Regions from separate parts of the Paenibacillus sp. FSL k6-2145 genome, predicted to be linked through region 2. Evidence: a T-box and tRNA genes for the amino acid it is inferred to sense, from the RefSeq annotation. Region 2 holds a T-box; the other holds one or more tRNA genes.

Region 1 (12,254 bases), 780 kb from region 2:
AAACTCAGGTTCATGGTGACATTTCTCTTGAAAAAGATGTCAAGATGCTTGTTGCGGATCCATCATTTAAAGGCACCCATACCGGACGAATCTTGGAGCAGATTTGTCTAAAGTATTCCATTGATCTCCATTGGCACATGGGTTTTACACTATTGGTTGATGAGGTTCCTAATGATTTTCGTGGTCCTTCGATGCCTTCACTGGCCAAAAGAATTGCCAAAAGTGATTTTATTGATGCAAATATCATTGGCTCTGCAGCTATGGAATTGAAACAAAATCCAAGTCATTGGATCGATCGAGGAACCTACAAAGAAGTTCTACAAGAATTAAAATTACTCTGGCATGTTTTAGTGAGATATGGAAAGCCAGTGGAAAAGTGAAAACATTTTTCGAAATTAAAAATATTGAATATGTAGTGATAAAAATGCTAAAACAACAAATTCTTTTTCCTACTTGTTTGCGTATCTCCTGAATCTTAATTGTTAATCAATAATAGTACTCTAACAACCTTAAGCGCCTAGCCTTTCAAGGTTGTTTGTTTTTTTATCATTCAAACGGATTACTGACTATAGATTTATCTATGAATCTGTTGTGACAAAAACGAACGTATGTTTTACAAATACATTGACTTTTTGTCCGGGCAATAATATATTGTTGTCAGGACAAAAAAAGAGGTGAAGCAAATGTCCGCCAAAAAGATGGGGCGGCCTAAATCTGACAAACCCAAAAGCAGAACGATTGAGATACGTGTTGACGAGGAAATTATGAACAAGCTCGATATTTCGGCTGAGAAGCTGAATACGAATCGATCAGACATCGTTCGCAAAGGGATTGAGATGATTTACGACGAGCTCCAAAAATAAAAAGGAAGCAGCGCTAGTCCCGCGAAGAACACGCTGCTTCCTATACCGCAATCACTTGAATGAGCGACTGCATAAATATCCTACCATGTGCAGAACGTTCATTCAAGTGAGGTGCGAGAAGATATACAGGAGGATGCACATGAATTCGATATTAGAAGCATTATATAATGGACGACTTCGACCGGATGAGATGATGATGCCGACACATCCTGAATACCAAGCGTTAGGACGGCAGATTGCAGCTCTGACAGAGCAGTGGAAGAATCGATTGAGCGAGGAAGAATTCCATGAGCTTGAACAGTTATTTGACTTGTGTGGCAGATGTGAGGGCATGCATACGGAAGCAGCGTTTGCACAAGGTTTTCGTCTGGGTGCCAACATGCTCATTGAAGTCATGAGTCAGCGGGAGGAATCGGTGTTGGAGTTTAACGAAGTTTAACGATGTGAACAGAGATCCGGTTTACTTTTACAGCTAATTTCTCAGAAAATGACGTGCATACAACATGCTCATTTTGCATCATAAAATTGTATCATAAATTGATTATAACAAAGCCCTCGAATCCTCTCTGCATTCAGCAGCAGGGTTCAAGGGCTTCACTTAAACATAGAGTTAACAATATATATAGGGAAAGAACCTGTTAAACAAATTGTTCCTTAATCCGCAATATTCCCCGCCATCTTCAGACGGCGAGCAATCTCTTTGAAGTCTTCTTGCGAAATGCCTGGTGCGAATTCTTCCTCGACCGCAGGAGCTTCCGGGATCGGGAAACCTTCTGGTATACCCTGGATTACTTCCAGAGGTTGTCCATCTTCGGGGTGAGTTCCTTTCCAGATCTGACCAATGGCGTTGAAATCTTTATCACTATAGGTATACAGCTTGGTGTGTACCCCTTTTTCTTCATATTTGCGAGCCTCGTTGAAGGCTTTGTTGTTCAGTGAGGGAATAGGAACCAGCTTGGTCACATTTACGCCAGTTGCAATCTCAAGTGCTTTTGCATATGCGACAACATGCACGCCGCCACGTACCAGCAGGAAACCAACCACTTCGCGGGCTGCGGGGTGATCTGTCATCTCATATACCTTCATTTTATGCGTACGCGCTCCACATTCGAGGAAAAAGTTGTGCAACAGATCTTCGACCAGATTGCCGCTGTTGAAGACGTTTGCTCCCGTCCATGGATTACCCATAGAGTCAAAAGGCATTGCGCCTTGTGCACCTGCCAGATAGTGATAAGACAGACGAGCATCTTTCACGGAACCTAGCGGCGTATCGTCGGGTTCTTTGTACTCGGTTGATCCTCTAAGACATTTGTTAATCCCGTGAGACACCAGCTCAACATGTCCCAATTCTTCGGCCGTAATACTCATGACCAGATCATAGAAGGGCTTTAACTTTTCTTTGGAGCGAAAATTAAACGATTGATAGAGGTAGTTGTTCAACGTTGACATTTCTCCGAATTTGCCGCCGAGCAATTCCTGTATGGCTGCCGCTGCATTCGGATCGGGCTTCTCGACATTGGGAATCTCAATCAGAATTTCATCCAAGCGTTTGAACATTCGGGTGTAACCTCCTCAAAGTGGTATTGCAGAACATGTAGAAATGTTAGCCATTAAGTCAGGCTGTCATGGCCTATTACACGGTTATTCCCTTTTTTAAACATAAAATCAACCAAATGGGACTTAAGTATTGCATCGCATGCTGCATATCTTCTCCCTTTTGTTATTTCCAATTCCGTGAATTTTATGTATAATCTAACCTTTAAATGGGGCTTCCAGTTACAAGAGAATTAAGGTACATAAAGGAGTTAAAGATGAACAAACGTTGGGTAAAAATAGTGTGGATTTCGATGTTTCTGATGATGCTGATGTACATAAGCAGCGAGTCTGTCACAGCATACGCCGGTACGAACGAGGTTCAGGTGGATGAAGCAACGAGGCAGTTACTTGAGAAGAAATACGGGTTGGAACGTCCTCAGGAACTACAGACACAACAACCATTTTTCTCGGGTGACTGGGGAATGAGTTTCCGGACAGAGCCGCCTGATTCGTTGGACCGTCTTGTTCATGTGGTTCCTTTTTCCCTACGGCCACTGGCCTGGATCTTTCGTTTATTCGTGTAAAATGAAACCCGGACGGGCAATATAACAGAAATATATTGTCCCAAGGAGTGAGTGAAATGAGAATGCTCATTGTTACCGTCATGTCGGTAGTCCTGAGTTTAGCCGGAATTACATCAGGAACAGGTGGCGCCATCCCTGATTATGCGAAGTGGGGAATTATTGCGGTCAAAGAAACACAGACCAAATATAATGTGGATATTTTGGACTATAAGCACATCGGTCGTACCTCTCTAACAGCGGATCAGTCACGGGAACAGTTCAAGCTATGGGTTCGTGCCAAAGATGGCAAGCAGTTCGCGGTCTATGTGAATGTTGATTTTAATCCATCTACACAGCAATTAAAAAAAGTGCAATTTTCGGAATCGGATCGACACTGATCCGTTACTGAACTGGGTCATTACAAGTCACGTAGTTATATGAGCAGCATTATTAGAGGAACCAGACTCCCTTGATCGTTAAGGTGAAAGTCTGGTTTTTTTATTTTACAAAATCCTTTTTTTACTATTGAATAAAGAACTTATGTTCGCATATAATATGAAATACAAACAAACGTTCTTATCGGAGGGATGATAATGCTAGGGAAATATATTGGCCAGATGGTGGAGCTTGTCTACATGGATCGTGCAGGGCAGATTACGCAGCGACAGATTCGAATTAACAGTGTACGTGGAGGGATGATTAGAGCATCGGCGGGAAAAGAAGGCTCACCCCGAACATTTCTGGAGCAAGGTATTCTGGCATGGCGTCCTGTTACGGATCTGAATGGGGAGGTAAAGTATGCTGAACGACTTTGAACGCAAGATTTTGCGTATTATGGTGAACTATGCAGGACAACGGCGCAGGTTGCCGCGTATGGATGAACTAGAGAATAAGACGGGACGGAGCAGAGCTTACATTCATGAGTCATTGCTGGAGCTTGAACGCACCGGACACATCGCGTGGGAGAATCGGTCTACTCTCGAAGGGATACAGATTTTGCAGGCATGGGAACAGGTGCAACAGCCGATTCGCAAAAGCCAGCCTTCCGGGGACTCCGTAAAATATTTTACGGACTACTAATTCTAATAAGAAAACGCCAACCCGGATAACCGGATTGGCGCTTCTGTGTAACACGTACGATCTGTGCATCTATTTTAGAAGTGGGGAAGTTGGTCCAGGTTGTTGGTTGGGTCACCGTCGGCATCGCCGCGAATATACATTTCGCCATCTTTGCCTTTAAATACATTCACGCCGGCAATAGCGCCAGCCTTTACTTCTGCAAGTGCTTGTTGGTAATCCAGTACACGTCCTGCTGAAGTCTGAAAGGCTGTCAGGTCACCGTCGCCATTTTTCTGTACGGCTGTGAAACTCTCGCGTGTCGATTGATCCATGATGTCACACTCTCCTTATATGACGAGATAGGAATCTGTTTACCTGATTAGCCTATCCGAATTCTTGGGAAGTATGCATCATATGCTGATCAGACTTGCCAATGCCGAAGATTTACAGACTCTTTTTCATACGAACATGCAGAATATCTGCATCATAAAAAGGTTCTTCCGAAATTACTTCATAGCCCAGTTTCTCATAGAATTTCTGCGCCTGACATTGAGCATCCAGTAGGGAATAGGATAAACCGAGTTCACGTGCCAGTTCCTCCATCGCAAGCAGAAGCACGCGTCCATAACCGAATGAACGATGAGACTCAAGCACCGCGATCCGCTGCATTTTGGCCGTATCCTTGCTGTAATAGATCAGACGTCCTGTAGCTACAGCTTGCCCTTCCGTACTTAACAAAACGTGATGCACATCCGGACTGATGACATCGTAGTGATCAATCTCAATCTCGGCAGGCACCTGCTGCTCGATCACAAAAACGTGATTGCGAATACCCAGGGCTTGTTCCAGTTGTTCTTGCGTCGTTACATAACTAATCTCAGCTGCCAATTCCATTCCTTCTTTCTGCTCTTGCGCGACATATCAGACTGAATTATACAAAAAAATGTTTTTCCTGTATAGTGAAGTCTGGAACATATTGGGAGAGGAGGGGGTAGTGATGGGCATGACAGGCATCATGATCATTACATTGTTAATGTCGACGGGAATGATTACTCTGTTGTATTACGTTACGAAGAAAGCATACTCACGCAAGTGGGATGAAGATGAGTAATTCACCTGTTAATCTTCACGGTAATACTTCACTGCTTCCTCGTGGAGAATATACATCTTGAATTACAGACTTGGAGTATACGTCCAGCCAGACGGGCAGAGATTCAACATTTTCATTGGGTTGTTTTAACTGTTGGAATTGAACCGTATGTTCATCCCGCTCCAAGCCGCAACCAGTAACGGTTGTACTGAGAATCATAAGCCCAGCAAAGAGAAAGAAGCTTTTGGTAAATGTATGTTTATTGGATTTTGACCGTTTTGTTAAATTTCTCATAGGGAATTCACCTCGTTGTAGAAATGGTAATCTTTCCTTTATTGTGCACCATTTCGGGTGAATTATAACCAAATAAATCATTGACAATGAACACGGTTACTTGATATGATACTGTTACTTGATTGGGAAATAATTATGTATCATGATCTGTTAGCTCAGCTAAAGATAGTGGTATGACCGTTAACATCTTAATTATTACAGGGCGATAGCTCAGCGGGAGAGCATTATCTTGACAGGGTAAGGGTCGTGGGTTCGATCCCCACTCGTCCTATATGTAAAATGAAAGGCAACTCCTTTTGAGAATTATATCTCAAGAGGGGTTGTTTTTTTTATAATAATATTGCTACCTCCAATAACATATGTAGGTGGTTTTTGTTGATAATAAATATACTTAATGGTACAGGTTCTTTCCTCTTTTTTTAAACAAAACTTAAATAAAACATAAATTCAGCGTAAGGTTCGTCTTCTATACTTGGTTCTGAGATCAACAGACACTTTTTAGAGGAGAGAACTTATGAATTATTCAAGTCTATTTACATCAAAGTTAGCCAGAGTAGGGATCGCGGGTACACTCGCCTTAATACTAGCAACAAGCCCACTTGCCAACATGGGGGTTATTGCCGCGGAAGCAGTCCCATCACTTGTTTCTACGAAGATGCATAACACACAGAAAGACTCCCTGGAGCATGCCCCAATTCAATACCAGATCCAGGCTCGGCTGAATGAGAAGGACATGACTCTCCGGGGTAACGAAAAGATTACGTACCGTAACACAAGCAAGGATACTCTGAAGCAAGTAGTCCTCCATACGTATGCTGATGCGAACCTGTCGAAGTCTACACAGGCGAGCATGTACCAACAGCATAATGAAAAGATTAGTAAAGATCATCAAGAGAAGACAGCGGAGGACTTTCTGGGTGGCATCGATATTCAGGCTGTAACAGCAGATAGCCAATCGCTGGATTTCCATAAGGAAAACCAAGCGTTGACCGTACAGTTGAAAGAGCCCGTTCAACCAGGTGAATCGGTATCATTCCAACTGGAGTTTCAGTTGAATATACCCTATGGCACACAGCGAGTTTCCTACTATAAGGACATGATCAATGGTGCACACTGGTTCCCGGTGATGTCTGTATACGACGAGGTTAAGCATCAATGGAACAAGGCACCGTATAGTCGAACATTTGAGAGCGATTATTACACCTCATCGGACTTTGAAGTTCAATTAAATGTTCCTGATGAGTATCAGGTAGCCATGCCGGGTATAATCACCACTCAAGACAGTACAGAACATGGTCGTAAAGTTGTTTCTGCTGTGGCTGAGAATACAAGGGAGTTTGCATTCTTTGCTAGTCCAAACCTTCAGGTGGAGAGGGTTACCCGTAACGGTCTGACGGTGGAATACTATTATTACAACGATGATCCATCCAAGAAAAAGATCGTTGACCGGTACATTAATCAGGCATTCAAGGTCATCGATTTCTATAGTGAGAAATATGGCAAGTATCCTTATCCAGAGTTTCGGATTGTTGAGACGTATGTACAAGGTGTAGCCGTGGAGTATGCGAGGCTCATTCAGATGGGACAGATTCAAAGCGGTGCTGTTCCAGAGAAAGATACGACATTTGTGCATGAGATTGCGCATCAGTGGTTTCATGCATTAATTGGGAATAATTCAGAGAAAGAGTCTTTCCTGGATGAAGGATTTGCAGATTTTTCGATGGTCTATTTTGCCGAGAAACACGGAGACAAGCTTAATGGCTTTAGATCCTTACAGTTTGATGATTCATCCGTAGAGGTGGCGATTGCGTCAACGAATGATGAGGTAGAGGACTTGGCTAGTCTGGTCTTCTATCAAAAAGGACGACAAGCGATATACCAGTTTTACCGCTCCGTCGGTGAAGAGAAGTTTGATCAATTTATGAAAGAATATTTCAATCGATACGTGTACCAGAATGCAACGATTGATGGACTTCTTCATACCATTGAAGATGTGCTCGGAAAAGAACAGCGTATGGAAATGGAGACAGCACTATATAAACCTAATTTTGTGTTGAAGCCTGAATACCAGCTGTCGTTGGAAGAGCGAACCGCCTATTTGCATGACGTTTTTCAATTACAGTATCAGACAGTCATGAAACTGATTCCGGATTTACCTTTTGAAGTTATGAACCGCATGATGGATAAAGTTCTTCAGGGTGAGCGTTTAACCATTGTGCTCAGTGATCGGGTAAGCAAGATAGCAGACAAGCAGCAGGAAGCAATCGTGAGTCAGCTGACCTCGTTTTTGGATATGAGTGGTGTGAAGTATGACGTGGTTAGGGATCGCCGTGAACTGAAGCAAAAATTGAAAAAGGACATGGCTACCAGCAACCTGATTGTGATTGGCAATGCGAAGTCAAACGGAGTGGTGCAGGCTTTGAAATCCAGCATCATGGACCGGGCGAATCAGATTGGTTTTGACTGGAAGCAGACTATGAAGCAACCGCTGGCTGCCGGCGCGTACATTACCAAACATCCTTATAATCAGAATCGGTTGATGCTTCACTATTTCTGGAATGAAGATCATCTAAGTGAGGCAAGATTTGAACCATTTATGATGAAAATACAACAAACTATCGGATTCACTAACGACTTTTACCAGTACTATGTATTGGATAACCAAGGCAAGGAGAAATCCGATAAAAAAGTTGCGAATCCCATATCTTCACTTTTTGCGGAGTAAATAGTACAAATTTTTCCTTCAACAGGTTAGCCAATTCTTATTGGTTAGCCTGTTTAGTCTTGTTATGAAAAACCAGACTTAGAATAATAGGCTGCAAGATGGGCATAATGCTTTAACAGAAAGGTAACTTCATGAATATACTTATCGGGAGAATACAATAGGAGGGATTAATATGAAGGATCAACATTATCCGGGCGTACCAATGAAAGGGACAATGGCTGATTGCAACGGTAAAGGAATTAAAGGAATCACTAAAATGAAAGCGTATTCATATAGTGCTAGAATTCGCCCTATCATTCGTATTTCTCAGGAGTCAGCTGCGAATGAGGGTAATGTTGTTGATTATTCAATCCTATTAAAGGACGCTTCGGATGTTTTATATTCGCGACCGGTAACGGGTAATACCCCGTTCACGAAGGAGTTGAGTTCCCATGTCTATGACTGAGAATATTGCTCAGGCAGCACTCGAAGCAGCGATGAAGGCGAATAGGGCCATTGCACCTTATGACTATTGTGATGCAGAATCCAGACACATGTACACGCCTCAATTTGATAAAAAAATGGACAATCCTATATATACCGCTGCGATGGCGGGTTTGCAATCGATCTACTGGTTTCGGGCAATCAAAGTGAAGGGGCTTATCCCTGATGCGAAAGCAGATTATTATGCTACGTATTCTACCAACCATAATCGTATCGGTGGAATTGGACTTGCGTATTCCAACAGCCCGACAGGACCATGGACCAAACACGGACAGGTATATCTCGATACTGTGGTGGGGAATTCGACGGAAACGCCATTTGTGATCTGGAACGATGAAGAACAATTGTTCTTTATGTATTATCAACAAAACGGACTTGGAATCAATCAATCGACGGCACTTGCAACCTCTGTAGACATGATTAACTGGACAAGAGTGGGTTTGATTTTGGACAAACCTCCCGGTTTCCCAGGTGATGGTCATACCGGTTACTTCTCGTGTTTTAGAAATGGTGGCAAATGGATCGGTTTCTCGGTAATGGGCGGCGGTGACTTTGGCCGTAAATGTATCTGGCATTCTCATGACGGACGTAGCTGGTTAGCTGATCCAAGACCATTAATGGGTGGTAATGATGCGACTTTATCAGCGGAAGAAAACATTTCGAGACCCAATGCAGGTGTATTTATGTACAAAGGGAGCATGTGGTGGCTGGGCATGTTATCGGCTTATGCTTCAGGTGGGGTTACGACTGTAGCTCGGCCTGCCATTGCCAAGATCAGCGCAGACTTCCGTCAACTGTTGGACAAACCTTCAGATATATATTTTCCGGCATTGAATTGGGAAACGACCAACATGCAATCCTTGATGGTGTCCGTTATGGACGGTGTAGTGTACGTGTATTACAATACCGATCATAATATCGGTGTAGCCTATTCGGTGGGGGTGTAGAGATGATTATACGTGATGCAGCGGGTCAGATTGTGCCCTTTGGAAAGGTCCACAAACAGCTTGTGGCCGATTTTCTATACGGAACGTTACCGGATTGGGTGGAGGTTGTGGGCACCCCTACGTTTGAGCCTTTGCCCGACAGAGGGACCATAACAGTTACAACACCGACCACGGCAGGAGCGACGGCAGAGTTGAAAATGAAACATCTGATTGACAGCTCGAAAGTAACAGCAATTGCAATTACTTTGGAAGCGCTACAATTCAACGGGAATATTGGAATATCAGTTCAGGTTGGCATTAAATCCAAGGATAGCAAGGCCGGCATCACCTTTTTTCATAACGTTAATCAGAAGTATGGTATGGTCCGAGCCTATAAAGCAGATGGAACGTACACGGATTTTAAGCAAAACATGGTTTTCTTCACCACCCAAGGTTTGGCGGGAGATGAGGCGCAGAATCGTAAGAACCTGACGGTGCTGCTCTGCACCGGGTTACAGTTCTCGGCGGGGTTCGAAAGACCTTCCGTGTGGCTTGGTGCGGATGATCAGTATGGAGGTGTTGCTGCTGACCTGAGTGGTGGGTTGTTCCAACATGGAGAATTGCAATGTCTGTTGAAACTCACCACAAGCAAGGCTGAGGCCAAGTATTTCAAATGTGCACAGATGAAAGTGGATATCTGGAGTAACTAATCAAACTGGGGAGCAGTCTGAAGACGAACAAGGAGCCTGATTGGAAGGGAGTAACAACATACTACGCCAAGCTGGGATTGGAGAAACTTGAATTGGGATGCTGAAGAAAATAAATAGATGATCTGCATGGATCGGTCAATAACTTACTGGCAGTAATAGGGTACCTAAACACCTGACGCTTTGAAAAAGAAGTGCAGTGTTTGGGTACCTTTTTTATTTAGAGAAGGTTCATCATTGTACCGCCTGCTGCACCAGCAGCGACAACGATCCACGGTGGTACTTTCCAAAAAACGAGCATTAGAAACAACATGCATACCAGGGCAAAATCAACAGGAGTCAGGATCGCAGTTGTCCAAAGCGGATCGTACAACGACGCCAACAAAATACCTACAACGGCTGCATTAATTCCGAGTAATGCATCTTGAGTTTTCGAGCTTTTGCATAAAGAATTCCAGAAGGGCAATGCGCCTACGATCAGAAGGAAAGCTGGCAAAAAGATAGCGATCGTTGCAACCAAAGCTCCTGGAATGCCACGCATCATCGCTCCTAAATAACTGGCAAAGGTGAACAATGGTCCGGGTACAGCTTGTGCTGCTCCATATCCCGCCAAAAAATCGGACTTGTTGATCATACCTGCCGGGACGAATTCACGTTCCAGTAACGGAAGTACAACATGCCCTCCGCCAAATACGAGTGATCCTGAACGGTAGAAGCTATCAAAGAATAACAGCCACCCCGAACGATCAAAGGGTGTGAGTAACGGGAGAAGAATCAGGATTCCAAAGAACGTAGCCAAACAGACGATTGCCAAGTTACGATTCACAGGGACAGACAAGTCTACTGTTTTAAACTCAGTCATTTTACTAAAATGAACCATCCCTATTACGCCTGCAATAACAATAAAAAGGATTGGAGTGAACGCAGTCTGCCACACAAGAGTCGCCGCTGCAGTAAAGATAGCGATGGTTGCCCTGTAGCGGTCAGGAGTTAGTTTTTGCCCCATGCCCCATATCGCCTGAGCGACAATAGCTACAGCAACAATTTTCAGACCGTGAATCCAGCCAGTACTGCTGATATCAAATCCTTGCAGAAGAAAAGCGAACAATACTAACGCAATGACAGATGGAAGTGTAAAACCAAGCCAAGCCATCAGTCCCCCCAGCAATCCGCCTCGGATGATGCCAATTCCAATCCCGACTTGACTGCTGGCAGGTCCGGGCAAAAATTGACATAGCGCAACTAAATCTGCATAGCTTCGTTCATCCATCCATTTTCTACGGCGAACATATTCTTCATGGAAATAACCAAGATGAGCGATGGGTCCTCCAAATGAAGTAAGGCCCAGTTTGGTTGATACAGCCAACATCTCATAGAGTGTCCTGAATTTATGTTTGGGCTTGTCCGGGGATAGAAATGAATTATTCTCCAAACGTGTTATTCCTCCTTAGGTTCGACTTAAGCAATCTGATGGATGACAGTTAAGAAAGGAGACATTTCCTCTACTGATGACTACAATGATAATCCTCATCATCGCTAATCATTTAAACGCAGCATTAAACTGTATTATTTTTTAATAATAACTATTTACATACACAATTTAATTGTGTACAATGTAATTGTTAGCGATACAAGAGAATAGAAATTTAGCCAAAATAAATCTAATCAACTAAAGGAGTTTTCACAAATGAAAACATTATATGAAACAACAGTCATCAATACAGGTGGACGTCAAGGAATTGTACAATCCCCGGATAACGTGTTTATGTTGGATGTTGCGGCACCGCCTGAACTGGGAGGACAAGTGACAACAGCTACCAATCCGGAGCAATTGTTTGCAGCAGGGTATAGTGCTTGTTTTAACTCCGCACTGGAGTTTCAGTTGAAGAAACACAAAGTTGAAATTGAAAGAAGTACTGTAGCTGCAACCGTCATGTTGGTGACGGATCCTGAGGATAACGGCGTGAAGCTTCAAGTCGATTTGGAAGTTAAAATTCTTGGTCTGGAT
Region 2 (12,254 bases):
GTAATCACAAGATCTCCTGGCTGCAAACGATGCTGCAGATCAGCTACAACTTCTTCTTTTGTAGGGAGGTAACGTGCAGAAGCATTACTGTTTTGAACGATCAGTTCAACCAGTCTGGCTGAGGTTACCCCTTCGATCTGTTTTTCGCCTGCAGGAGAATAGATATCCGTAATAAGCACCTCATCCGCTTCCGCGAAAGCACGACTGAACGCATCCAGCAGGAAGAACGTACGCGTATAACGCTGTGGCTGGAATACCGCAATAATACGTTTGCCCGTTGCTTTGGCGGCACTAATGGTAGCTTCAATCTCAGTCGGGTGATGAGCATAATCATCAATGATCAGCATATCGCGCGCCTCGCCCAATACCTGGAATCTGCGTTTGGCTCCGTGGAACTGAATGATAGCTGCCACAATCTTCTCAAATGGAATGCCTGCTTCCAGACAGGTAATCACAGTAGCCATCGCATTATAAACGTTATGCTTACCCGGCACTGATAATTCCACCGTGCCCATAGCAGCACCCTGATGATTCATCGTAAAGGAGATACGGCGATCGCCCAATACAATATCCGTTGCCGTATAATCCGCAGCACGATCAATACCATAAGTTGTAATCCGTGACTTGAGTTCTGGCAAAATCGCTTGAACATTCTCGTCGTCAGAACACACAATCGCTGTTCCTTCCGGACGAATCTGGCTCAGGAACTGCACATAAGCCTTTTTGAGCTCTTCAAAATCACTGTTATAATTCTCCAGATGATCTGCCTCAATATTCGTTACAATACCGAGCCATGGATGGTACTGCAAAAATGAACCATCGCTCTCGTCCGCCTCAGCGACTACCCAGTCGCCCTGGCCTGCCTTGGCGTTGGTGCCGACATTCATGATTTCTCCGCCAATGATATATGTCGGGTCCGTATCACATTTATCCATAACAAGTGCAATCATGGATGAGGTGGTTGTTTTACCGTGAGCTCCAGCCACAGCCACACCTTTACGTTCGTTCAACAAACGTGCAAGCATCTGGGAACGATGCAGAATCGGAATGTTCAGCTCTGCAGCTGCTACCCGTTCCACATTATCAGCAGGCGCTGCCGTAGAGTAGACAACAAGATCTGCTCCAGTGACGTGCTCTGCCGTATGTCCGATATATATTTTCGCTCCCTTGGCTGCCAACTTCTCGGTCAACTCCTGTGAAGCGACATCCGATCCGGTAACGGTGTATCCCATTTCCAACATAACTCTTGCGATGGCACTCATGCCATATCCGCCAATCCCTATAAAATGAACGTGTTCCGATGTATTTAACAAAACTTTCACCAACCTTTTTCAGAATCGGTTTGATGCAAAAGGGCTGCCCGCACATCCGCAATCAGGTACAGTGTGCCGGAGACCACCCCCAGATCTTCCGCTTCCGTCCGTGACTTCAATAGATCAAGTGCCTTTGCCCATTCGGGCTCGACGATGATTTCCAGTTCCTGCTTCGCAATGGCGGGACGTACCCGTTCGACAATCTGCAGCAATTCGGCTGCATCCATTTTGCGTCGGAAATCTGGCTCGGTCAGGATCAGCGTATCCACTAGTGGCAGTATATGCTGCAAATACGCTTCGTGATGCTTATTTGCCAACATACCCATCATCAAAATTAACTTGTTGTGCGGATAGACATCCATAATGCTCTTGGCCAGTGACTCTGCCCCTTCTGGATTATGTGCTCCATCAAGCACAATTCGAGGTTCATCGACGACTTTTTCGAATCTTCCTGCCCAGAAAGCATTCTCCAGTCCAAGTGCAATATCGTTGTCATCCAACATAAATGCCATGTATTGTCTAAGCAATTCAAGAACCATAAGTGCGGCCGCTGCATTGTCACATTGATGTGAGCCCTGCATGCGTATGCGAACGTCCAGATCACGAAACGGGCCTGTAAAATGAAAAGATTGTCCGTTCTCATTGCTGTCCAGTCTATGATAAGAGAATTGATCTCCAGCCAAATACACGCTTGATTGAAGCTGCTGTGCTTTCTCCTGAATCACCTTCACAGCTTCGGGTTGAGTCGCGCAAGTCACAACGGGTACTCCCGGCTTGATAATACCTGCCTTTTCTCCAGCAATCTGCTCAATCGTATCTCCAAGCACATCCGTATGATCCATACCAATGTTGGTGATGACGGACACAACAGGTGCGACAATATTCGTTACGTCCATCCTTCCCCCTAGCCCCGTCTCCCATACCACAACGTCAGGGTAACACTCCTCTGCATAGTACAGAAGCGCGAGAGCCGTGGACACCTCAAACATCGTGGGTGATCCAAGCGGAGTGGAGGCCATTTCCATGACCAGTGGTTGTAATCGATTCGAGAGCTTAAGCAGGATTTCTTCAGGAATATCCTCACCGTTGTATTGAAAACGGTTTGTAAACTTGGTGATATAAGGCGACGTAAAGGTACCCACATCATATCCAGCCTGAAGAAGCACTGACGTCAAAAAAGCGCAAGTCGAACCTTTGCCGTTCGTTCCCGCGACATGAATAAATTTGAGACGTTGGTGTGGATTGCCTAACATGGACATCAGACTCTCGATTCGTTCCAATCCAGGTCGGATGCCAAAAGGAATAAGGCCATTGATCCAGTCCACGGCCTCGTTATACGTAAGTAAAGGAGCTGCTGCATCTGTCCCGTCTAATTCCGTCATCTGATTCACCTTCGGTCCCGAGTTTGAGTGAAAAAAGCGGCCGGATGGCATAATCGCTCTCCATCCGACCCAAATATATTAACCTTTAAGTTCCTTGATTCGTGCAATCACTTTATCCCGTTTATCGGAATAATCTGCTTGCTTGGCGCGCTCTTCCTCAATAACTTTGGCAGGAGCTTTGGCAACAAAGCCTTCGTTCGCCAGTTTTTTCTCTACACGGAGAACTTCGCCCTCAAGGTTCTCCAACTCTTTCTCCAAACGAGCCACTTCCTGCTCGATATCAATGAGACCTGCGAGCGGCAAGTATAGTTCTGCCCCCGTAATGATCGCAGTCATTGCCTTATCCGGTGAGTTTAAATCCAGCCCACTATCGAACTCGGACGTATTACAGAAACGTTTGATGTAGTGACTGTTACGCTCAATGATGCTGGACGTCTCAGCACTATTTGCTTTGACCATCAACTCGATCTTTTTGCTCATCGGCACGTTCACTTCTGCACGAATGTTTCGAACTGCACGAATGGTATCCATGAGCAGGTTCATCTCGGCAACAGCCTCTGGGTTCTCAAGAGCAGGATCATATACCGGCCATGCTGCCAACGTAATGGTCTCACCTTCATGTGGCAGATGCTGCCAGATCTCTTCGGAGATGTATGGCATAAACGGATGAATCAGGCGCATCGTCTGATCCAGAACATAAGCAAGCACGGATTGTGTTTTCTTCTTGGCAACCGGATCTTCCCCATAGAAGGACAGCTTAGCAAACTCAATGTACCAGTCACACAGGTCATCCCAGATAAAGTTATACAACACACGACCCGTTTCCCCAAATTCATACGCTTCGATTAGACGCGTAATATCGCGGGAAGTTTCGTTCAGACGGTGCAAAATCCAATAATCCGCTGTACCAAGCTCTCCGCTAATGTCACGTTCCTCATAAGTGAATCCTTCCAGATTCATCAATGCAAAGCGCGAAGCATTCCAGATCTTGTTGGCGAAATTCCGAGCCTGTTCCACCCGTTCCCAACGGAAACGGAGATCCTGACCTGGCGTGCTGCTGGTTGAGATCATGTAACGCATTGCATCTGCGCCGTATTTCTCAATCACATCCAGCGGATCTACACCGTTGCCCAGTGATTTGGACATTTTGCGTCCATCTGCATCACGAACAAGACCATGCATCAGCACATCCTTGAACGGAATCTCATCGGTGAATTCCAATGCAGTGAAAATCATACGTGCAACCCAGAAATATATGATGTCATACCCTGTCACAAGTACACTTGTCGGATAATAACGTTTCAGGTCTTCCGTATCTTCCGGCCAGCCTAGTGTGGAGAATGGCCATAAGCCGGAGCTAAACCAAGTATCGAGTACGTCTTCGTCCTGTCTGAGCTTGCGTCCAGCATACTCTGGCAGCGTTGTTGGATCTTCAGCAGATACAATGATTTCACCCGTTTCTTCATCATACCAAGCAGGAATACGATGTCCCCACCACAGTTGACGGGAAATACACCAGTCACGAACGTTTTCGATCCAGTTCAGATAGGTTTTCTCAAAACGATCTGGAACAAAATTAACTCCTTCACCACTCTGTTGTTTCTTAATCGCTCTCTCTGCAAGTGGCTTCATCTCAACGAACCACTGTGTAGACAGATACGGCTCAACAACAGCTCCGGTACGCTCACTGTGTCCAACCTGATGCGTGTGATCCTCGATATTGATCAATACGCCCTGCTCTTTCAAGTCAGCAACAATCTGCTTGCGGCAGTCACTGCGATCCAGTCCCTGATACTTGCCAGCCTCAGCATTCATTGTGCCGCTCTCATCCATTACCGTAATTTGAGGCAGATCATGACGAAGACCTACTTCAAAGTCATTTGGATCATGTGCAGGCGTGATTTTAACTGCACCACTCCCGAACTCTTTATCCACATAATCATCAGCGATAATTGGAATTTCGCGTCCAATGATAGGCAGTACAAGTACTTTACCAATCATATCTGCATAACGCTCATCCTTCGGATGAACAGCAACCGCTGTATCACCCAGCATCGTTTCAGGACGCGTTGTTGCCACTGTAACGTAGCCACTCCCGTCTTTGAGCGGGTAACGCAGATGGTACAAGTGACCCTGAACCTCTTTATATTCAACCTCAATGTCGGACAGAGCTGTCCGGTTCACCGGATCCCAGTTAATGATGCGTTTGCCTCGGTAAATAAGGCCTTTTTCATACAGTTGAACAAATACTTTACGAACCGCTTGGGACAGACCTTCATCCAGCGTAAAACGTTCACGTGAGTAATCAAGCGACAATCCCATTTTGCCCCATTGTTGACGAATGGTAGTGGCATATTGATCTTTCCAGTCCCATACTTTCTCCAGAAACTTCTCCCGTCCCAGATCATAACGAGTCAGACCTTCTTCACGCAGCTTCTGCTCCACTTTGGTTTGGGTAGCAATACCTGCATGGTCGGAACCTGGAAGCCATAGTGCGTCGTAACCTTGCATCCGTTTGGTACGGATCAGAATATCCTGCAGTGTAAAATCAAGCGCATGTCCAATGTGCAGCATCCCGGTTACATTCGGGGGTGGAATTACAATCGTATACGGCTCGGCATCCTTACGTTGACCGGCTTTGAAATATCCGCGCTCCATCCAGGTGGAGTACCATTTGTCCTCTGCCGCCTTAGGATCGTAAGTGGTCGGCATTTCTGTTGCAGCTGATTTTTTTTCCTCAGACATGTGTCATTCCTCCGTTACTTCATCATCTTCGCCAAAAAAAACAAAAAAACCTTTCATCCATCAAAGGACGAAAGGTTAGCTTTCGCGGTACCACCTTTGTTTCACGCCTACAGCAAGATAGACTTCACCCTCTGTACATGACGTGACACTTCAAGCAGATAACGGCTGCTACCGGCCCATCCTACCTCAGAAATAAATGACGATAAATCTCATTCATCTCTTGTATTCAAACAGGCAACTCCCGGGCGACTTCGATCAGTTGGTTCCTGCGGAATCTCACAGCGCTGCAATTCCACTCTCTGAAAGGTCATACTGTCTACTACTCCCGTTCCACGTTGTTCTTCAAAAAACCTACACACATCATACCTTGCTCGTGCGCGATAGTCAACCTGACAACAGCGGATAAAGAGCGCTGGAATGCAGGTTCAGGACGAATCATGCAAAAACCCGCAATCCTCAAGGGGATCACGGGTCATAACGAAGGCTTTAAGTACGGATTAAGGGATGTACAATATCTGACCTTCTTCCACAACCTGCTCAGATAATCGGTTATACAACTGAAGTTCCCTCGTGCTCAATTGATATCGATCTGCAATGGCATCCAGTGTGTCTTCTCGCTGAACGATGCACAGTTTCACCTTGCGGAATGGGGTCTGGTCGACAATCGTTCCCAGGAACAGGTTCTTCCATTCCACATCATCAGCTGGATATGTTTCTTCCTGTACCACACCCGCAGGAACCTCATCGCCTCGCTCCACTTCAGCATCGCGTGCCGCTCTGCCCGAGGATAACAAGGAAGAGATACCTACGCCCTCTTCTTGCCGTGGTGCGGATTCTTTTTTGCTGCCAAAAGCAACCTTCAGCTCCGGCTTGTCTTCCGTCTCAGCCACAGGTTCAGGAACAAATGCTTCGTTCTGTACGAACTCGTCTGCCCCAGTCGCTTCAAAAGACGGTCGGTCTTCCTCAGCGTTGCCTGGTGGTTCAGACGAAGCAAATACACCTTGCCAGTTCTCCGCCTGTGATTCGCTCGGGACATCGGCAACTGCCTGATTCTCCTGCTGAGGTACAGATCTCGCTGATTCGAAGTGCCATACCTCTGGTGCGTCCGGTACATCCGGTGCTGCCAACTCATTAGATGATTGAGCAGTAGGCTCTGTGACTGCTTGATCTGCACTTCTCGAGTTCGCAGGCAATGCATCCACGGAAGGCTCGGACCAACCCGAAGACTCATCTTCCAGAGGCAGCAATGGTTCCGACTCAGGGTAAGAAGCTAACCGATCTGCGGTCTCAGCCATAAATGACGAGATCGGAGAAGGTTCGCTGTATTGCTCATGAGATGCCAATTCATCCCCATTCTCTGTCAGGGAGGCGGGATCTTCGTTTACATCAGGTTGTCTGTTTTCGTTAGCGTACTCCGCACTTTGCTCCTCAGATTGAATTGGCTCGGCCGATGACGAATCCGCATATTCTTGCTGCCATTCTTCGCTATTCCTTAATGTCTCTTCCCTTGTAGACAGGTCAGCGAATTCCGGGGCACCATATGCAAGTTCTGCTGCATTCGCAAGTCTCTCTTCCTCACTCCGCTGGAGCAGGTACTCTTGTGCAAATGTGTTGGGGTCGCTGCCTGTCTGTGCTGCTTCATCGGAACGGTTGGATTGCTGAGCATCAGGTGAATGAACAACTGTAAACTCATCTGCTGACCACACTTGTGGCTCTTCAACAGGAAACCCCTCGATGCCTCGCAGCGACAATACGCCTGTAATGTTCAGACTGCGATTGGATAACAGATCCACGTCAAAATTTTCGATCTCGATGGAAATATCCTCAATCGATCTGACCCGGTTCAGCGGCACTGTGATCTCCACGGGAATAAAATGTTTGAGCTCCTCTGAAGCCTCATTTTCTCCTCTGTACGCACCTGTAAGTAAAAGATGCCCTCTTAACGTGGCATGATCATCCTGCCCTATGACTTGAATGCGCGGGTATAGTTCAATCTCCTCCAATTCCTCAATCGCAGGGACTCCCTCAGACAAATGAACGCGCTCATAAATATCGAACCGCAAACCATAAGGTTGATTCAACAAAGGTGGCGTCCTCCTTTCGGCATATGTTCACCATGATCCTTCTCATGGGACTGATCCATGGTCCAAATCCTTCGTTACCCCATCTATATGCCTTGAATGAGAGGAGCATGCCACCTTTTGAAAAACCTTGCTATATATGTTCAACTCATGGTTATTTACACTGTCACTCCAATGACAGAACAACCCTCTGATCGCTGTTATCCCCAGATTTTTTTCATTCCTTTTTATAAAAGGGAAAATCCGGGGATAGCTTATGCTTCCGAAGCAGCTTTCTTTCAGAAAGCTTTTAGGCGAACGCTTTGCTTCTTCTGGTTGTTTCTATCCTTTCCGTTTTCGTGTAAATAGTTAGTCGAACTTAAATAGTGTATTAGTAAGCCACCTCACGCTCTGCCAATTGTGTGAAATCGGATGGCCAAGGGTCGCTCACTTCAATCATCGCTCCGGTTAACGGATGACTAAACCTAAGCATCTCTCCGTGAAGTGCTTGTCGCCCAATGGCATCCGCTCTACCTCCATACAACGCATCACCAATGAGCGGGTGTCCCGCGTAGCTCAGGTGTACACGAATTTGGTGTGTACGTCCTGTATCCAGCTTTAATCGTACAAGGGTTGCTCGTTCCCACACTTCGACGATCTCTACATGAGTAACAGCTTCCTGTCCACCTTCCGAGACACGCCTGCGCTGTTTGTGATGTCTGTCCTTGCCAATCGGAGCATCAATTTTGTGGAGTTCAAGGGGGATTTGTCCACCTGCAATGGCTACATAATGACGGCCAATCTCTTTGCGACGCATCGCTTCATCCAGTTTGGCGAGGGCAAAAGCATTTTTGGCATATAGGACAGGTCCCGTTGTATCCTCATCCAGTCGATGAACATGGCGTACACTCGCCTGTATTCCGTTCATTTCATAATAGGAGGCAACCACATGATCCAGCGTGATGGCCTGATCAGCACGGCTTCCATCTGGATGCAGTTTCATGCCTGCCGGTTTGTGCATAACCAGACAGAAATCATCCTCAAACAATACATCCACATCAGCCCAGCGTGGCTCAACATCGATTGGCTGGGACGCAAAAAGGGCCAGCCGAAGCCGGTCCCCTGCAAGTTGTATTCCTTGGTTTGATTTCAGCTGACGAAGCAGTTTCTCCGGAAACTGAAGCTCAGACAATAGCCATTGCTCTGCAGCCATCGGTTTGTCTGAACTGCCTGTTACGGCTTTCCCTGGCATCAGCTCAAGCCATTCCCCGCGGCGTTTCCAACTTTTGATGGTCATAGCGATTGAAGAGCTTTACGATTCGCCTCAATCGTATCGTCAATATCCTGCTCTGTATGCACACCAGAGACAAACATACCTTCGTATTGCGAAGGAGCAACACTCACACCTTGATCAATCATGGCCGCAAAATAACGACGGAATTGATCCAGATTGCTTTCTTTGGCAATATCATAATTAGTTACGGGAACGGCACTGAAGAATGGACAAACCATGGAACCCACACGGTTGATGGTTATCGCAACACCCGTCTCAGCTGCATTTTTCTCGAATCCGGCTTGCAGACGTGCAGACAATGTCTCCAGACGGTCATAGACCTCTGGTGTTAACAATTTGAGCGTCGTATATCCTGCGGCCATAGCCAGCGGGTTCCCACTAAGTGTACCCGCCTGATAGATCGGTCCTGTTGGAGCAATCTGTTCCATCAGATCGCGACGGCCACCATAAGCACCAACCGGGAGTCCGCCACCGATCACTTTACCCAGACAAGTCAGGTCAGGTGTAACCCCATACCGTCCCTGAGCACAGTTCAACCCTACGCGGAAACCGGTCATGACTTCGTCAAAAATAAGCAGGCTGCCATATTGGGTCGTCAAACTGCGCAGGCCTTCAAGGAAACCGGAAGCCGGAGGTACAACCCCCATGTTACCTGCCACAGGTTCCACAATAACAGCGGCCAGTTCTTCACCATAACGTTCAAAAGCAAGCTTAACGGACTCCAGATCGTTGTAAGGTACCGTAATTGTATTCACAGCTACACCTTCAGGTACACCTGGACTATCCGGCAGACCCAGTGTTGCAACACCTGAACCCGCCTTGATCAGCAAGCTGTCGGCATGTCCATGATATGATCCTTCAAACTTCAGAATTTTACTGCGTCCGGTTACTCCGCGTGCCAGTCGAATGGCACTCATCGTTGCTTCCGTACCGGAATTAACCATCCGCACGATATCGATAGAAGGTACACGCTCACAGACGAGTTTTGCCATCTCGGTCTCCAGCAAGGTAGGCGCACCAAAACTTGTTCCTTTGAGGGCTGTCTCACGCAAAGCTTCTACAACGTCAGGGTGTGCATGTCCCATAATGAGTGGGCCCCACGATCCCACATAGTCAATAAAAACATTGCCATCAATATCGTAGATTTTGGACCCTTCGCCGCGTTCTGCATAGATCGGAGTAAGTCCCACCGATTTGAATGCGCGTACAGGGCTGTTCACACCCCCGGGTATGTACTGCTTCGCTTCCTCAAACGCGCTGCGTGAGCGCTCATCATTTCGACGATTACCTTGTTGTGCAGTCATGAATATCCTCCTTAATGTAATTTATTTTATTTCTCAGCCAACCAGCGTGAAGCGTCTTTTCCGTAGTAGGTAATGATCATATCTGCACCTGCGCGTTTCATGCTGAGCAGGATTTCCATGGCGACTTTTTTCTCATCGATCCAGCCTTGAATCGCCGCCGCCTTCACCATGGCATACTCGCCACTTACATTATAGGCAACAAGCGGAAGATCAAATTGATCCTTGATGGTGCGCATAACATCCAGATAGGAAAGGGATGGTTTTACCATCAACATGTCCGCTCCTTCGAGCACATCCGTCTCTGCTTCACGCAAGGCTTCACGCGCGTTCGCCGGGTCCATCTGATACGACTTGCGGTCTCCGAATTGTGGCGTGGAATCTGCCGCCTCGCGGAATGGGCCATAGAATGCAGATGCATATTTAACAGAGTAAGACATAATCGGAATGTGACTGAATCCATTCTCATCCAGCCCGGCACGGATCGCTTGTACAAATCCATCCATCATGTTGGATGGTGCAATAATGTCCGCTCCTGCTTTGGCTTGTGACACTGCAGTTTGCACGAGCAGATCCAATGATTCGTCATTTAATACATCTCCGCAGATATGGCCGTCAATCTCCACGGTGTGTACCATACCGCAGTGACCGTGATCCGTGAATTCACACAGACAAGTATCCGCAACAACCAGCAGTTCTGGATACCAGGATTTGATCAATCTCGTCGCTTCCTGCACGATGCCATCTTCAGCGAAGCCAGATGAACCCACACTGTCCTTGGTCTCCGGAATACCGAACAATAACACGGCTGGAATTCCCAGCTCGGCAATTTCCGTTACTTCCTCCTGAAGACGATCCAGCGAAAAGCGGAATACGCCAGGCATGGATTTAATTTCAGATTTTACATTTTCTCCATACGTAACATAGATTGGTTGAATAAAATCATCCACGGTCAGATGGGTCTCTCTAACCATATTGCGAATACCTGCGGATTGACGTAAACGGCGATGCCGTACAATTGGAAAACTCATACGAGTAAAACCTCCCTGAAAGTTAAATAGAGCAAAAAGGGAAGCGCGCTGGTATCCTATCGAATTCAGCACGCTTCATATGTTGACATGATTACATGTGTATTAATTTCGAAGAGCGCCTTCTTTGGTGCCTGACCGTTTCCAGTCGCATAGCACTGTGATCAAGCTATCCATCGTGGCTTCCTCTGCCATCAGTGTAACCTTTAGTCCAGCGGCTTCTGCCGTCTTCGCTGTAACAGGTCCGATACACGCAACCTCCACATCTTTCAATAAAGGCAGTGGATCTTGCAACCCCATACGTTTCAACATACTCATGAAGTTGGTAACTGTGGACGAACTTGTAAAGGTCACCGCATGAATACCACCTTCTTCAAGCAGCTTGAGCAGTTCATCATCATTCTCACCCGCGAGGATCGTATCGTAGGTGATGGCTTCGGTGACCTGAAGTCCTCGTTCTCTCAACTGATCACGTAACCATGTACGTGCAAGATCACCGTGCGGAAGCAATACTCTCTGACCTTCCTTCAATTCGCTTTCAAAAGCCTCAAGCATACCTTCGGCCTGGAAAGGACCTTTGACAACCTCTGCAACGATGCCATGTTTGCGCAAAGCATCTGCCGTGGAAGGTCCTACGGCGGCAATTCTCGCTTGATGAATCGAGCGAATATCCTTGCCTTCCTGTTCCAGATGGCGGAAGAAAAACTCCACGCCGTTCACACTTGTGAAAAACACCCAGTCATAGGTATTTAAAGCACTGAAGGCGTCTTTGACACTTTGCTGCGCAGATTCACTGGACGGCATGACCGTCTCAATAACCGGAAACTCATACGGTTCCCCGCCGAGTTCCTCAATGCGATTCACCAGTTCACTCGCCTGACTGCGAGCACGGGTTACCAGAATTCGTTTGCCAAACAGCGGCAGCGCTTCTGCCCATTTCAATTGTTCCCTTTGATTGACGACATCCCCCACCACAATAACAGCTGGTGGTTGAAAATTGGCTGCGATCACTTTCGCTTCTATATCCTCAAGGGTACCTGTAAGGGTATCCTGTTCCGCTCGTGTTCCCCAACGAATCAGAGCGACCGGTGTTTGCGCTGGACGACCATGACGAATCAATTGTTCGCTGAT

What was found. A T-box is a leader RNA that pairs with one kind of tRNA and senses whether it is charged. The one in region 2 lies ahead of NZ043_RS02780 (valine--tRNA ligase), so its partner is inferred to be a tRNA-Val.
Region 1: it encodes a tRNA-Val, which carries the amino acid that the T-box ahead of NZ043_RS02780 (valine--tRNA ligase) is inferred to sense. The anticodon was not compared.

The regions. Positions count from the first base shown of each region.
Region 1 covers NZ_CP150267.1:6,953,611-6,965,864, reverse strand. Annotated here, with positions in the region: gene NZ043_RS30880 (DUF3626 domain-containing protein) at 1-380, shown strand, start outside; gene NZ043_RS30875 (ribbon-helix-helix domain-containing protein) at 684-863, shown strand; gene NZ043_RS30870 (DUF6809 family protein) at 1,003-1,302, shown strand; gene NZ043_RS30865 (manganese catalase family protein) at 1,518-2,420, opposite strand; gene NZ043_RS30860 (hypothetical protein) at 2,675-2,983, shown strand; gene NZ043_RS30855 (DUF3889 domain-containing protein) at 3,040-3,360, shown strand; gene NZ043_RS30850 (hypothetical protein) at 3,556-3,777, shown strand; gene NZ043_RS30845 (hypothetical protein) at 3,761-4,042, shown strand; gene NZ043_RS30840 (DUF3892 domain-containing protein) at 4,117-4,353, opposite strand; gene NZ043_RS30835 (GNAT family N-acetyltransferase) at 4,466-4,909, opposite strand; gene NZ043_RS30830 (hypothetical protein) at 5,148-5,405, opposite strand; tRNA gene NZ043_RS30825 (tRNA-Val) at 5,605-5,676, shown strand; gene NZ043_RS30820 (M1 family metallopeptidase) at 5,920-8,130, shown strand; gene NZ043_RS30815 (hypothetical protein) at 8,303-8,575, shown strand; gene NZ043_RS30810 (hypothetical protein) at 8,562-9,560, shown strand; gene NZ043_RS30805 (hypothetical protein) at 9,563-10,249, shown strand; gene NZ043_RS30800 (chromate transporter) at 10,467-11,615, opposite strand; gene NZ043_RS30795 (organic hydroperoxide resistance protein) at 11,934-12,254, shown strand, end outside.
Region 2 covers NZ_CP150267.1:617,135-629,388, forward strand. Annotated here, with positions in the region: gene murC (UDP-N-acetylmuramate--L-alanine ligase) at 1-1,262, opposite strand, end outside; gene NZ043_RS02775 (folylpolyglutamate synthase/dihydrofolate synthase family protein) at 1,319-2,695, opposite strand; gene NZ043_RS02780 (valine--tRNA ligase) at 2,774-5,440, opposite strand; T-box leader at 5,501-5,782, opposite strand; gene NZ043_RS02785 (LysM peptidoglycan-binding domain-containing protein) at 5,938-7,524, opposite strand; gene NZ043_RS02790 (RluA family pseudouridine synthase) at 7,892-8,797, opposite strand; gene hemL (glutamate-1-semialdehyde 2,1-aminomutase) at 8,794-10,098, opposite strand; gene hemB (porphobilinogen synthase) at 10,125-11,126, opposite strand; gene cobA (uroporphyrinogen-III C-methyltransferase) at 11,229-12,254, opposite strand, start outside.